2 regions of the Streptomyces sp. NPDC044061 genome follow, and region 1 is predicted to be linked to the other one. Evidence: riboswitches for the same ligand, from Rfam matches in the RefSeq annotation. Region 1 holds a riboswitch; the other holds the start of a gene.
The links. Region 1 has a riboswitch for cyclic di-AMP ahead of AC07CM_RS15570 (M23 family metallopeptidase). Riboswitches for the same ligand answer to the same signal wherever they lie in the genome.
Positions count from the first base shown of each region.

Region 2: another riboswitch for cyclic di-AMP. It lies ahead of AC07CM_RS17655 (M23 family metallopeptidase); the one in region 1 lies ahead of AC07CM_RS15570 (M23 family metallopeptidase).

Region 1 is NZ_JBWKFL010000008.1:201,917-209,431, forward strand. It holds gene AC07CM_RS15555 (bifunctional acetate--CoA ligase family protein/GNAT family N-acetyltransferase) at 1-1,177, opposite strand, end outside; gene AC07CM_RS15560 (HPr family phosphocarrier protein) at 1,356-1,637, shown strand; gene AC07CM_RS15565 (GntR family transcriptional regulator) at 1,820-2,515, opposite strand; gene AC07CM_RS15570 (M23 family metallopeptidase) at 2,714-3,469, opposite strand; cyclic di-AMP (ydaO/yuaA leader) riboswitch at 3,482-3,646, opposite strand; gene AC07CM_RS15575 (M16 family metallopeptidase) at 3,882-5,270, opposite strand; gene AC07CM_RS15580 (M16 family metallopeptidase) at 5,267-6,661, opposite strand; gene AC07CM_RS15585 (DNA gyrase/topoisomerase IV subunit A) at 7,054-7,515, shown strand, end outside.
Region 2 is NZ_JBWKFL010000010.1:6,914-14,428, reverse strand. It holds gene AC07CM_RS17680 (polysaccharide pyruvyl transferase family protein) at 1-409, opposite strand, end outside; gene AC07CM_RS17675 (MBL fold metallo-hydrolase) at 488-1,681, opposite strand; gene AC07CM_RS17670 (Glu/Leu/Phe/Val dehydrogenase dimerization domain-containing protein) at 1,866-3,044, shown strand; gene AC07CM_RS17665 (TetR family transcriptional regulator C-terminal domain-containing protein) at 3,129-3,749, shown strand; gene AC07CM_RS17660 (SGNH/GDSL hydrolase family protein) at 4,132-4,917, opposite strand; gene AC07CM_RS17655 (M23 family metallopeptidase) at 5,138-6,070, opposite strand; cyclic di-AMP (ydaO/yuaA leader) riboswitch at 6,075-6,238, opposite strand; gene AC07CM_RS17650 (alpha-galactosidase) at 6,542-7,515, opposite strand, start outside.

The DNA of each region.
Region 1 (7,515 bases):
CCGTGACCCCTCCGCCGCGCCGATGCAGCCGGGACAGCAGTGCGATGCCGATGGCACCGGACTGCGCGAACAGGCCGATCCGGCCCGGCCGGGGCATCTCGGGGGCGAGCGAGGCGTTCAGCCGCACGTCGGGCGCGGTGTTGATGACGCCGAAGGCGTTGGGTCCGATGATCCGCATGCCGTACGCGCGCGCGAGCCGGACCAGGGCCCGCTGCCGCTCACGCCCCTCGGGCCCGCTCTCCGCGTACCCGGCGGACAACACCACAAGCCCCTGCACCCCGTGCTCGCCGCACTCGGCGACCACAGCGGGCACCGCGTCGGCCGGAACGGCGACGACGGCGAGGTCCACCGGGCCCCCGATGTCCCGCACCGAGCGGCGGGCGGGCACTCCGTCGACCTCCTCGAGGTCCTCGGGGAAGGCCTTGTTCACCGCGTACAGGCGGCCGGGGTGGCCGGCGTCCCGGATGTTGCCGAGGACGCTGCGGCCGACTCCGCCGGGAGTACGGCCGACGCCGACGACCGCCACGGAGCCGGGGGCCAGCAGCCGCCGTACCGAGCGGGCCTCGGCGCGCTGCTCCCGCGCGCGCTGCACGGCGAGGGAGCGGTCGGTGGGCTCGAGGTCGAACTCCAGGCGCACGACGCCGTCTTCGAAGCTGCGCTTCTGGGTGTAACCGGCGTCCGTGAACACCTTGATCATCTTGGTGTTGGCGGGCAGCACCTCGGCGGCGAAGCGGCGGATGCCGCGCTCACGGGCGACCGCCGCGATGTGCTCCAGGAGGGCGGAGGCGACACCGCGGCCCTGGTGGGCGTCCTGCACCAGGAAGGCGACCTCGGCCTCGTCGGCCGGCGAGGAGGCGGGCATGCCGTCGGCGCCGATGCGGTCGTAGCGTACGGTGGCGATGAACTCGCCGCCGATGGTGGCCGCGAGTCCCACCCGGTCCACAAAGTCGTGGTGCGTGAAGCGGTGGACGTCCTTGGCGGACAGGCGCGGGTACGGCGCGAAGAAGCGGTAGTACTTCGACTCGTCCGAGACCTGCTCGTAGAAGCTGACCAGGCGGTTGGCGTCGTCAACGGTGATGGGCCGGATGCGCGCGGTGCCCCCGTCGCGCAGCACGACGTCCGCCTCCCAGTGGGCGGGGTACTCGTGCCGGTCCTGCCGGTCCGCCGAGCTCTGCATGGGCCCCAGAGTACGGCTCGCGTCCGACAACGGCGCGAGGCAGTCTGTGGAGGACGGAAGTCGGACCGAGGCCGCGGTTCCGACGACACACCGGAGCGGGACGAAGGACCGCTGCGGGCATGCCTCGCGATATGGGAAACTGGTCTAGACAACCCTGAACACCGAAGGGCAGCAACACATGGCTGAGCGCCGCGTCAACGTCGGCTGGGCCGAGGGCCTCCACGCCCGCCCCGCTTCCATCTTCGTCCGAGCCGCCACGGCCGCAGGCGTCCCGGTGACGATCGCCAAGGCCGGGGGCAACCCCGTGAACGCGGCCTCCATGCTGGCTGTCCTGGGCCTGGGCGCCCAGGGCGGCGAGGAGATCGTCCTCGCCTCCGACGCCGAGGGCGCCGACGCCGCCCTGGACCGTCTGGCCAAGCTGGTCTCCGAGGGCCTCGAGGAACTTCCCGAGACCGTCTGAGTCCGTTTCAGGAAGCCGCGTCATCCCCTGCGGATGACGCGGCTTCCGCGTTTTCGGCGACCGGCAGGGGAATTCACGGCGGGCAGCGGAACCGCGCGCGACCGCGAATTCACGGCGTGCCGGAAAAGGGCAGCGGAAATACACGTCCACCGAATATCCCTTCTTTGTATACGGCCCCCGTGTTAATGCCGCAGGCTCGGCATGTTTACGGCGTGTTGCGAGTTCCTCACACGCTCCGTGCGGTCGCCGGCCGCGGTGAAGCGCGGCCGGTGCGCGGCCGTCGCCCGCTCGGTGTGCAGCGCCGTGATCGCCCGGGCGCGTTCGCCGTCGCCGCGCGCCACCGCGTCCACGATCGCGCCGTGCTCGGCCCAGGCCTCGACCGGACTCGGCGATGCCTCGACCGCGTACATCCAGGCGATCTTGTGCCGCAACTGGGTCAGCACCGAGGTCAGCGAGTGGCTGCCGGAGGCCTGCGCGAGCGTCTCGTGGAACCAGCCGCCGAGCGAGCGCAGGTCCTCGCTGTTGCCGCGCCTGGCCCGCTCCTGGCCCAGCCGGACCAGGCCGCGCAGCACCTTCAGATGGGCCTCGGTGCGCCGCTGGGCGGCCCGGGCGGCGCCGAGCGGTTCCAGGAGCATGCGCATCTCCAGCAGGTCGGCGGCCTCCTGCTCGGTCGGCTCGGCCACGCACGCGCCCGCGTGCCGCCGGGTCACCACGAACCCCTCCGCCTCCAGCGTGCGCAGGGCCTCGCGGACGGGAACGCGCGAGACGCCGTAGCGGCGGGCCAGGACTTCCTCGGTGAGGCGGCTGCCGCGCTCGTAGACACCGGCCACGATGTCGTCCCGGATCGCCGTGCACACCGAGTGCGCCGGAATACGCATGACCGACCTCCGTCTTAATCCCCGTGAAACGTCGACGATGGACGTGTGTCCCGTGACTCTATTGCAATGAGCCGGAATTTCCGACGGCAGGCCGGAATCCATGGATATTTTTTGGACAGCGGAGACGGCGGACCTGCGGAAAACGACGAAAGCCCCGGCTTGTGAGCCGGGGCTTCGACGATGCCGTGCGGTGGGGCGTCAGACGTTCACGCCGTGCTTGCGGAGATAGGCGACCGGGTCGACGTCCGAGCCGTACTCGGGGGTCGTGCGGGCCTCGAAGTGCAGGTGCGGCCCGGTGACGTTGCCGGTCGCGCCGGACAGGCCGATCTGCCCGCCCGGGACGACCTTCTGGCCCACCGTGACGCCGATGGACGACAGGTGGCCGTACTGGGTGTACATGCCGTCGGCCATCCGGATCACGATCTGGTTGCCGTACGCGCCGCCCCAGCCGGTCGAGACGACCGTGCCGGAGCCGACCGCGTGGACGGGGGTGCCGCTGGCCGCGTGGAAGTCAATGCCGGTGTGGGACCCGGAGGACCACAGGGAGCCGCCGGTCTTGTAGCCCGTGGAGACGTACGAGTTCGCGACCGGGGCGACGAAGGCGTTCAGGCGCCGGCGCTCGGCCTCGCGGGCGGCGCGCGCCTTGGCCTCGCGCTCCTTCTTCGCCCGCTCGGCGGCCGCCTTGGCCGCGGCCTCCTCGGCCGCCTTCTGGTCGGCGGCCTGCTTCTGCGCGGTGGCCTGCTCGTCGATCTGCTCGGCGACGTCGTCGCTCACGGTGATCACCGGGGTGAGACCGGTCTGCTCGACGGAGTTCTCGGCGGCGAGCGCCGGGGTGGCAGCGAGGGTGCCGATGACACCGGTGGTGGTGAGGGCCGCGATACCGGCCGCCTGAGCCGTGGTGCGCTTGACCCGGCCGGGCTTGCGGTGCTTCCCGGTGGCGCACATGAACGCCATGTAGTGGCTGGTCCTTTCCTTCCCTCTCGCCTACCGGGTTAGCTGACGGGTTCGGAGCAGGAAGGTCTCCTACGGACCCCCTCGCTCACGCGCGGGCGTCCGATTCACCCCAGGGACTGCGGTTGGGTCCCCGGCTCCCCTGGCTCGCGCCGTACGGGGACTCGGCGATGACTGTCCGGTGCCGCGGGCGCGGCGCACTGCCTGACGAACAGCCCGGAAGACGCTAAAGCGAGCGACTTTCGATCCCCAAACGGATCCGGGCTTTTGTAGCGCATCCCACAGGTCAGACGGGTAACCTCTGCCCCAATTCGGACATTGGGGCAGGGGTCCCCACAGAGGGGTTTGCACAGCAAGGGGCCCTGACGACCCGTCGGTCACCAGGGCCCCACGCGCGCGTGGCGCGGCCTCGTCGCTACTCGGCCGCCACGACGGTGACTTCGCCGATGCCGAGCGCCTCGACCGGTGCCTTGATCTCGGCCGCGTCGCCGACGAGCACGGTCACCAGGCGGTCCACCGGGAAGGCGTTGATGACCGCGGCGGTGGCCTCCACGGTGCCGGTGGCGGCGAGCTGCTGATACAGCGTCGCCTGGAAGTCGTCCGGCAGGTGCTGCTCGACCTGGTCGGCGAGCGTGCTCGCGACGGCCGCCGCGGTCTCGTACTTCAGCGGCGCCACCCCGACGAGGTTCTGCACGGCGACGTCGCGCTCGGAGTCGGTCAGGCCCTCCGCCGCGAGCGTGCGCAGCACCGTCCACAGGTCCTGCAGGGCGGGACCGGTGTTCGGGGTGTCCACGGAGCCGCTGATGGCGAGCATCGCGGCCCCGGTGCCCTCCGGGGCGGACCTGAGGACCTGCCCGAAGGCCCGCACGCCGTAGGTGTAGCCCTTCTCCTCGCGCAGGACGCGGTCCAGGCGGGAGGTGAGGGTGCCGCCGAGGCAGTAGGTGCCGAGCACCTGGGCGGGCCACACGCGGTCGTGCCGGTCGGGACCGATCCGGCCGATCAGCAGCTGCGTCTGGACGGCGCCCGGCCGGTCGACGATGACGACACGGCCGGTGTCGTCGGCGGTCACCGGCGGCACGGGCCGCGGCTGCCCCGGCGTGCCGGACCAGGCGCCGAGGGTGTCGGTGAGCAGCGCGTCCAGGTCGGTTCCGGTGAGGTCGCCGACCACGACCACGGTCGCCGTGCCGGGTCGCACATGACGGTCGTAGAAGGCGCGTACGGCCGCCGCGTCGATCTTCTCGACGGTCTCCTCCGTGCCCTGGCGCGGGCGCGACATGCGCGAGGTCGCCGGGAACAGCTCCTTGGAGAGCTCCTTGGCGGCCCGGCGGGAGGGGTTGGCCAGCTCGTGCGGGATCTCGTCCAGGCGGTTGCGGACCAGCCGCTCGACCTCGCTCTCGGCGAAGGCGGGCGCGCGCAGGGCGTCGGCGAGCAGGCCGAGGCCCTTGGCCAGACGGGAGGCCGGGACCTCCAGGCTGAGCCGGACTCCGGGGTGGTCGGCGTGCGCGTCGAGCGTGGCGCCGGCCCGCTCCAGCTCGGCGGCGAACTCCTCGGCCGAGTGCTTGTCGGTGCCCTCCGAGAAGGCCCGGGCCATGATCGTGGCGACGCCGTCCAGGCCGGACGGTTCGGTCTCCAGGGGCGCGTCCAGCAGCACCTCGACGGCGACGACCTGCTGGCCGGGGCGGTGACAGCGCAGGACGGTCAGGCCGTTGTCCAGCGTGCCGCGCTCGGGCGCCGGGAACCCCCAGGGCCGAGCCTCGCCCGGCTGCGGCTGGGGGTGGAAGTCCATCGTGGCGAGCTCGGTCACTTGGCCGTCTCCTCGTCGTTGTTGCCGGCCTCTACGGTCGCTTCCTGCTCCGGGTCCTCGGGGACGTCGGCGTCCTCGACGGACTCGGGGGACTTCGGCTCGTAGACGAGGACCGCGCGGTTGTCGGGGCGCAGACGGGCCTTGGCGACCTCCTGCACCTCCTCGGGGGTCACCTCCAGGACGCGCTTGACGGCCGTCAGGGCGAGCTGCGGGTCACCGAACAGGACGGCGAACCGGCACAGTTCGTCGGCACGGCCTGCGACTGTGCCGAGCCGGTCCAGCCACTCGCGCTCCAACTGGGCCTGGGCGCGCTCCATTTCCTCGGGCGTGGGGCCCTCCTCGGCGAACCGGGCCAGCTCCTCGTCGATCGCGGTCTCGATCACCGGCACCTCGACGTCGCCGGAGGTCTTCACGTCCAGCCAGCCCAGCGAGGGCGCGCCGGCCAGGCGCAGCAGGCCGAAGCCGGCCGCGACGGCCGTACGGTCGCGGCGCACGAGCCGGTTGTACAGGCGGGAGGACTCGCCGCCGCCCAGGACGGTCAGCGCCAGGTCGGCGGCGTCCGCGTCGCGGGTCCCGTCGTGCGGCAGCCGGTAGGCGGCCATCAGGGCGCGCGCCGGGACCTCCTCGACGACGACCTCGCGCAGCTGCTCGCCGATGGTCACCGGCAGGGAGCCGTCGCGGGGCTGGGGCTTGCCGTCGTGCGCCTGGATCGAGCCGAAGTACTTCTCGATCCAGGCGAGGGTCTGCTGCGGGTCGATGTCGCCGACCACGGAGAGCACCGCATTGTTCGGCGCGTAGTAGGTGCGGAAGAACTGGCGCGCGTCCTCCAGGGTGGCCGCGTCCAGGTCCGCCATCGAGCCGATCGGCGTGTGGTGGTAGGGGTGGCCCGCCGGGTAGGCGAGGGCGGTCAGCTTCTCGAAGGCGGTGCCGTAGGGCACGTTGTCGTAGCGCTGCCGGCGCTCGTTCTTGACGACGTCCCGCTGGTTCTCCATGGACTCGTCGTCCAGGGCGGCGAGCAGGGAACCCATGCGGTCGGCCTCCAGCCAGAGGGCGAGCTCCAGCTGGTGGGTGGGCATGGTCTCGAAGTAGTTGGTGCGCTCGAAGCTGGTGGTGCCGTTCAGCGAACCGCCGGCGCCCTGAATCAGCTCGAAGTGGCCGTTGCCGCTGACCTGCGCCGACCCCTGGAACATCAGGTGCTCGAAAAGGTGAGCCAGGCCGGTACGTCCCTTGACCTCGTGGCGGGAGCCGACGTCGTACCAGAGGCAGACCGCCGCCACCGGGGTCAGGTGGTCCTCGGAGAGCACCACGCGCAGACCGTTGGCCAGGCGGTGCTCGGTCGCTGTCAGGCCCCCGGAGCCTGCCTCGGCTGTGGTCGTGTGACCCATGGGCATGTACGTCCCTTCGCGAGCGGAGGCGGTCGTCGAAACCGCGGTTTTCCTGCCGTTCCTGCCACTGTATGCAAAGCGTGCGGGGCCTCGGCGAAGTTCCCGCGGGACGTACGCCCACAGCGGATCGCGTAGCCTGCCTCGGACCCGCTCCGGGACGGTTGTCCGGCGCCCGGCCGGGCCGCCTGAACCGGGTCGTGGCACGGGTTGTCAGTACCTCGGTCCACAATGGTCCGCGTCAGATCCGTCATACGCTTCAGCAAGAGCGAGCCGGAGGGGCGCGTCGGTGTCGACAGGGCGAGCGCGCGGAGGCCCGGAGGGGTGAGCACGCTCGCCCTCTCGACACCGACGCGAGCGCCCCGTAGGCGAGCGACCAGATCAGAAGGAGCCAGGCAGCGATGGCCCGCCGCAGCACGAAGACCCCGCCGCCCGACGATTCGTTCGAGGAGAACATCCTCGACATCGACGTCGTGGACGAGATGCGTGGCTCCTACCTCGAGTACGCGTACTCGGTCATCTACTCGCGTGCCCTGCCGGACGCCCGCGACGGCCTCAAGCCGGTGCACCGGCGGATCGTCTACCAGATGAACGAGATGGGCCTGCGCCCCGACCGCGGCTATGTGAAGTGCGCGCGTGTCGTCGGGGAGGTCATGGGCAAGCTGCACCCGCACGGCGACGCGTCGATCTACGACGCCCTGGTGCGCATGGCCCAGCCGTTCTCGATGCGCGTCCCGCTGGTCGACGGCCACGGCAACTTCGGCTCGCTGGGCAACGACGACCCGCCGGCCGCCATGCGGTACACGGAGTGCCGTCAGGCCGAGGCGACGAGCCTGATGACCGAGTCGATCGACGAGGACACG
Region 2 (7,515 bases), on a different contig from region 1:
CGCCGATGAACCGTTTGACGGCCTCGTCGACGGGCTTCAGGAACGCGGTGTCGTAATCCAGTTTCGCCTGTGCGCCGACACCGAACACGACCACGGGCACCTTCAGCCTGCCGATGAGGTCGGCGAGGATGTGCAGGTGCGGAACGAACTTCGACTTGAAGGCATTGGCCATCGGAAGCACGAAGACGTCGCATTCGTCGTTGATGCGGTCGGCGTCCGCGGTCTTGAGTTCGGCGAAGTGCGTCGTGTCCACCCGTATTTCGGCACCCGGCACGGCCATGTGCCGGTAGGCGGCGTTGGTGTACATCAGATTGCCGACGTTGCCCCGGATACTGTTGCGCACCAGCGTGCTTTCGATGGTGGGCACGTCGAAGGGGGCGTTGCCGGCCTGCATCAGAATGCGCTTCACAGCGCGGGATGCTAGCGCTTGGTGATGCCTTTACGGAATCCTTGCACCAGCTTTTCTTTCATGGTGCATCTTCCGGAGTCACCGCTCCCCGGCCAGGTCGACGTCCGTCCGGGTGACCTCCGAGGCGGTCCGCAGCCTTTCGGTCCGACGCCGCAGGTGTGCGACGGGCTCCGAAACGGATCGCCACCACGCGTCCGCCGGGAGCTTGCCGGCGGGCTCGAAGGGCTCGCCGGGCCGCGGCAGCGCCACCGCCTGGCCGGCCTCCTCGGCTGCCTCCTTGGTCCACTCGCCGGGTTCGGCCCAGGCATGCGGGGCCAGGTTGAAGGTGCCCCAGTGAATCGGCAGCAGCACGCCGTGCGGTGCTCCGCCCTGGAGGTCGAGGTGGGCGCGCAGGCCCTCCTCGGGAGTCATGTGGATGTCGGGCCAGAACTCGCTGTACGCGCCGACCTGGATCATCGTGACGTCGAACGGGCCGTGGCCCGCGCCGATGTCCTTGAAGCCCTCGAAGTAGCCGGTGTCGCCGCTGTGGTAGATCCGGTGCTCCTCGCCGGCGACGGCCCAGGACGCCCACAGGGTGTGCTGGGTGTTGCGCAGGCCCCGGCCGCAGAAGTGGCGGGCCGGGGTGGCGGTGAGGGTGAGGCCGCCGATCCTGGTGGACTCGTGCCAGTCGAGTTCGCGCAGCCGGTCCGGGGAAACGCCCCAGTGCTCGAGGTGGGCGCCGACTCCGAGCGGCACGGCGAACACCGTGTCGGTGCCGGCCAGTGCCTTGATCGTGGGCATGTCCAGGTGGTCGTAGTGGTCGTGCGAGATGACCACCACGTCGACCGGGCCGAGCGCGGCCAGCGGCAGCGGCACCGGGTGCAGCCGCTTGGGCCCGACGAAGGGGAATGGGGAGCAGCGCTCGCCCCAGACGGGGTCGAACAGCACGCGGTGTCCGTCGATCTCCGCGAGCACGCTGGAGTGGCCCATCCAGGTCACCCGCAGCCCGGTGGCGGGCGGCTTGGCGAGGTCGGCGAAGGTGGTGGCGTGCACCGGGAGGGTGCCGCGAGGAGTGCGCAGGGGCCGGATGTCCTTGTCGAAGAACACCTTGGCGAAGTCCAGCGTGGACCCGGAGGGCCGGGTACGGGCCGTGCCGCCGGGGTTCTGGAAGACACCGTCCTTGAAGTGAGGGGACCGGCGGATGCGCGCGAGCCGCTCACCACCCGGATCCGCGCCGAAGGCCGCGGGCCGCAGCACGCTGAGCCCGAAGCTCTGGGAACGCAAACCGGTCACGGTACCTCCAGGTGGAGTGGCTGAGGCCCTCCATTATGGTCGGCCCCTCCGACAGACCTCGATCGCCGGGGTCACGGAGCGGTGCCCGCGCGCAACTTCTGGCACCGCTCCGGCGCCTTTGACAGGGCGCCCACTCACTCCGAATACTGACTGGCGATTCAGTAACAGGCTTCCGGGAGACCCCATGACCGCCCCCCTGATGTCGCTCGTGTGGACCGACCACGTCACCGGCCGCCAGGGCTTCCTGGTCGTCGACCGGCTGGTGCGGGGCGTGGCCAGCGGCGGGCTGCGGATGCGGCCCGGCTGCACGCTGGAGGAGGTCGCCGGACTCGCCCGCGGCATGACGATGAAGGAGGCCCTGCACTACGACCCCGAGGGCCGCTACATCCCGCTCGGCGGCGCCAAGGGCGGCATCGACTGCGATCCACGGGACCCCGGGGCGTACGGGCTGCTCGTGCGCTACCTGCGCGCCATGCGGCCGTACATCGAGGGCTTCTGGACGACCGGCGAGGACCTCGGGCTCACCCAGGACCTGGTGGACCGCGCGGCGGCGGAGGCGGGCCTGATCTCCTCCGTCCAGGCGGTGTACCCGCTGCTGGACGACGAGACGGCGGCCAGGAAGCGGCTCGCCGACGCCTTCGCGGTCTCGGTGGACGGCATCGGACTGGACGAGCTGGCGGGCGGCTGCGGGGTCGCCGAGTCGGTGCTGACGGCCCTGGACCGGGCGTCGGTGCCGCACCGGGGCACCCGCGTGGCCGTGCAGGGGCTGGGGACCATGGGCGGGGCCACGGCACGCTTCCTCGCGCGCGCGGGCCTCACGGTCGTCGCCGTGGCCGACATCAAGGGGACTCTCGCCAACCCGGAGGGCCTGGACGTGGAGGCGCTGCTGGCGGCGCGGGACGGGTACGGCACCGTCGACCGCGGTGTGCTGCGCCGCGGCGACCGTGAACTGCCCGGTGACGCATGGCTGTCCGCCGACGCGGAGGTGCTGGTGCCGGCGGCGGTGTCGTACGCGATCGGCGCCGCGGAGCAGGAACGGATCACCGCCCGCTGGATCGTCGAGGCCGCCAACATGCCCGTGCTGCCCGAGGCGGAGGCGCCGCTGGCCGCACGCGGGGTGACCGTGCTGCCGGACGTGGTGGTCAACTCGGCCACGAACGCCTGGTGGTGGTGGACGCTGTTCGGTGACATCGGCCCGGACGCCGACGAGGCGTTCGCGCACATCCGCCGCTCGATGCGCGCCCTGACCGGGCTGGTGCTCGCCCGCGCGGAGGCCGACCGGTCCACGCCGCGCGCCGCCGCCCACGCCCTGGTCACGGACCGCCTGCCGGTGATCGCGGAACGCTTCGGCTGGTACCGCTGAGGCGGCCCGGCCGGCGGCACGCGAAGTGGCCGGAGAGAGCAGGTCCCTTCGGCCGGGCCCTGAGCGACGGACTAGGGTGACCGCGTGGCGAGAGTGCGGTTGAGCGTGGCGGAGCGGCGCGAGGAGTTGCTGCGTGCCGCCATCGAGCAGATCGAGGTGCGGGGCGTGACGGCGGTGCGGATCGCCGACGTGGCCTCCGCCCTCGGTGTGAGCAACGCGCTGGTGCTGTACCACTTCTCGTCGAAGGAGAAGCTGGTCGCCGCCGCGTTCGCCTACGCGGCCGAGGGCGACCTGGCGCGGCTGCGGGCGCTGCTGGGCCGGCGCACCTCCGCGCTGCGCCGGCTGCGGGCGGCGGTGCGCTGGTACGCGCCCACGGGGCAGGCCAAGGGCTGGCGGCTGTGGATCGAGGGCTGGGCGGTGGCGCTGCGCGAGCCCGCGCTGCGGGAGGTCACCCGCGACCTGGACAAGCAGTGGAAGGCGGCGATCGCCGAGGTCGTCGCGGAGGGCGTGGCGGCGGGTGAGTTCGAGTGCGCGGACCCGGCGGGGGCGGCCCTGCGCCTCACCGCGCTTCTCGACGGGCTCGCGGTGCAGCTGACGTCGTACCCGGGCGCGGTGCCACGCTCCCGGGCCCAGCGCTGGGTGGACGACGCCCTGGCTCGGGAACTCGGGCTGCCCCGGGAGGCGTTGACCGGACGGGTACGCTGAGCCGCCCCGCCCCGGGTGGCCGCACGACCGCGCCCCGCACCACCGGACGGCCGCTACAGGGCCACCACACCCGTCACCCCACCCAGGACCCAACGGTCGACACCCGCCCGGGAAACCGCGTTGCCCCAAAAGGAGTCGACCAGGCGAGCGCGCTCAGCCGGCCCGCCCGGGCGACCGCACGACCACGCCCCGCACCACCGGACGGCCGCTACAGGGCCACCACACCCGTCACCCCACCGAGGACCCAACGGTCGACACCCGCCCGGGAAACCGCGTTGCCTCAGGAGGCGTTGACCGGACGGTGCGCTGAGCCGCCCCGCCCGGACGGCCGCATGAGCGTGCCCCGCACCGGCGGGCGCGCGGTACGGGGCCACGACGCCCGTTACGCCACCGACGCGATCCGCATCTTGATGTCGTCCGGCGACAGGGTGCCCTTCGCCGTCACATGATCCCCGGAGGACTCGCCGCGCAGCCGACGGCCGATCCACGGGACGAGGTACTCGCGGGCCCAGTGGACGTCGTCGCGACGGATCTCCAGGGTGCCCCGGGGCGGGAGCTGCGGCCAGGCCTGCTCCGGGTCGGCCGGGACGTCGAGGCCGAGGGCCTGCCCGGCGCGGAGCGCCACGCGCGTGTGCCCCTCGGGCGAGAGGTGCAGCCGGTCGTCGTCCCAGGCCCTGCGGTCCTGAATGGACTTCAGCGACCACAGGTCGAGCACGGGACAGCCGTACCGGTCGGCGATGGCGCGGACGTGCCCGTTGTAGGTGGCGATCTTGCCGCGCAGGTGCTTGAGCAGGGGCACGCCACGGGTGTCGAAGCCGGTCGTCACCAGGACGGTGCCCGCGACGCCGGTGAGCCGCGCAAGGGCCCGCTCGAAGCGCTCGGCCACCTCGTCCGGGTCGGTGCCGGGCCGGATGATGTCGTTGCCCCCCGCACAGAAGGAGACGAGGTCCGGGGCGAGTTCGACGGCCTGCGGAACCTGGTCGGCCACGATCTGGTCGAGCAGCTTCCCGCGCACCGCCAGGTTGGTGTACGCGAAGTCGCCCTCGGGCCGCCGGTCGGCGAGCAGTACCGCGAACCGGTCGGCCCAGCCCACGAAGGCCCCGTCGGGGCCGGGGTCGCCGACGCCCTCGGTGAAGCTGTCCCCCACCGCTACGTACGACCCGATCACTGATCTGCTGTCATTCTTCGAATCGTCTGCCACGTCGGACCATGATTCACCTTCGGATGTGACCTACGCGACCGTAATAAGGGGTTGACGGGCGGTGAGATAAGCCACTTCGCCAACAGGCCTCAACTGGGAATACGACCCACGGACACACCGAAGGCCGGACCCGGGGATCGAGGGTCCGGCCTTCGGTGCGTCAGGGAGAAGGTGTGCGCGGTGGCGGTCAGCCGACGGCGACGCCGTGCGAGCGGAGGTAGCCGACCGGGTCGATGTCCGAACCGTAGTTGGGCGTGGTGCGGATCTCGAAGTGCAGGTGCGGGCCGGTCACGTTGCCGGTGGCGCCCGACAGACCCAGCTGCTGGCCCGCGGTCACGGTCTGGCCGGCCGAGACGGAGAGCTGGGAGAGGTGGCCGTACTGGGCGTAGTAGCCGTCGTTCAGCTTGATGACGACCTGGTTGCCGTACGCGCCGCCCCATCCGGCGGAGACGACGGTGCCGGCGGCGACGGCCTTCACGGGGGTGCCGGTCGGCACGACGAAGTCGACGCCGGTGTGGTAGCCGCTGGACCACATGCTGCCGGCCACGTGGTAGGCGGTGCCGACGGTGGCGCCGGTGACCGGGAGGGTGTAGCCGGTGGAGGTGGCGGGGGCGGCCTGCGCCGCCGGGGCCGCCGACGCCGAGAGGGCGGCCGAGGGGGTCGCCGGCGCCGAGGCGGTCACCTTCGGCCGCTGGGCCCCCCGCGAGGCCGCGGAGGACTCGGTGTGCGCCGTCGCCGCCTTCGCGCCGAGGGACAGCTTCAGACCCGTGTGGATCAGCGACGGATCCGCGCCGACGGCCGGCCGGTTGTCCTCGTAGAGCCGCTGCCAGCCGCCGCCGACGTGCTGCTCGTCGGCGATCTTCGCCAGGCAGTCACCGGACTTCACCGTGTAGCTGCGCACGCCCGAATTCGGCTGCGCGACGGCATTCTTCACGACCGCCTTTTCCACGGCCGGAAGGGACTGCGTGGCATTTCGGGAAACTGACTGCGGGGTGGCGGCGTGCGCTCCGGTGGCCCCGATCAGCGGCAGGGCCAGTGCGGCACCGCCGGTGCCGGCGGCGGCGATGGAGCGGCTGAAACGCCGGCTCTTGGGGCGTCGGTGCTTACCCTTCGCGGGCATGGCGCATTCCTCTCCGACGCCTGCGAGGTGAGCTGTCGGGTTCGGGCTGGAGCCGCCCGGCCGCACATGCGCGGCTGCACCCCGAGCCTGCGCCCCGGGACCGGGACAGGCAGTCGTACCTGGTGGGTCCCCCGCTCCTGCCGAGCACGGGTCAAGTGTGTGGGGACTCCGGGCGGCGGCAGGATTCGGCGTTCCGTCCGGATTGGTGGCGAACGTAAGCGAGCGAGACGCACCCGGACAAGCAGCCGGTTCGTGACGAGAGTGCTCCAGCTGATCGAATTCGGGAATTCACGGTCACTCTCCGTGAATTCCCGAATCCTGACGTTTTCAATGTTCCCTGCCATCGCGGAAATTACGTGCACATGACGCGCGACGCACGGTCACGAATATGACGCTCCTCACGCGCCACCTTTCCACGCCTCCTCATTCCAGAGCGAGTTGGAATGAAGGCTGCAATTCGGACAGAGAGGCTCAGATGCGGTGTAGTCGGAGAACCGTCGCATCCAGGTCGCCCTTCAGCCCGGTGCGCAGCCCGTGATGCAACAGAACCGCACCCCGGTGCACTTCGCCCGTTTCGCGGCATTCGTACGACACCGTGGGGTCGAGTCCGCGGAGCCGTAGCGCAGGCACCGGCTCGCCGTAGCTCTGCGCCTGGAGGCAGGCGAGGACCACGGTCTCGTCCCCGAGGACGTACTGGACGGCACTCAGTCCACCCGTCGGAGGCCGCAGCCGGTACAGCTCGCCATGCTGGACCACCGGGCGGATCTCCTTGTACAGATCCACCCACCGCCGGGCCTCGGACAGCTCCCCCTCGGTCCACTCGGTGAGGTCGCCGCCGACGCCGAGCACCCCGGCCATCGAGCTGACGAAACGGAACCGCAGGGAGCTGACCCGGCCGTTGAGCTGGGTGTTCGGGCTGTCAGTGACCCAGGCGGCCATGACCCGGGCGGGGTGGATCTGGCTGAAGCCGTGTTGGATGGCGAGCCGGTCGAGCGGGTCGGTGTTGTCGGAGGTCCACACCTGGTCGGTGCGGCCCAGCACGCCGAGGTCGATCCGGCCACCCCCGCCCGAGCAGGACTCGAAGGCCACCCGGGGATGGGCGGCGCGCAGCCGGTCCAGCAGGGCGTACAGGGCCCGGACGTGGTCGACCCACAGGCGTTGCGGGTACGGCTCCCCGGGCCAGCCGGCGTCGGTGAAGCAGCGGTTGAAGTCCCACTTCACATAGTCGATCGGGGCGCTGGACAGGAGGGCGTCCAACTGCCCCCAGAGGTACTCCTGGACGTCCTCGCGGGCGAGGTTGAGGACGAGCTGATTGCGTAGTTCCGTCCGCTTTCTACCCGTTTGGTACTGCACCCAGTCGGGGTGAGCACGGTAGAGCTCGCTGTCGGGGTTGACCATCTCCGGCTCGACCCAGATGCCGAACTGCATGCCGAGGCCGTGCACCT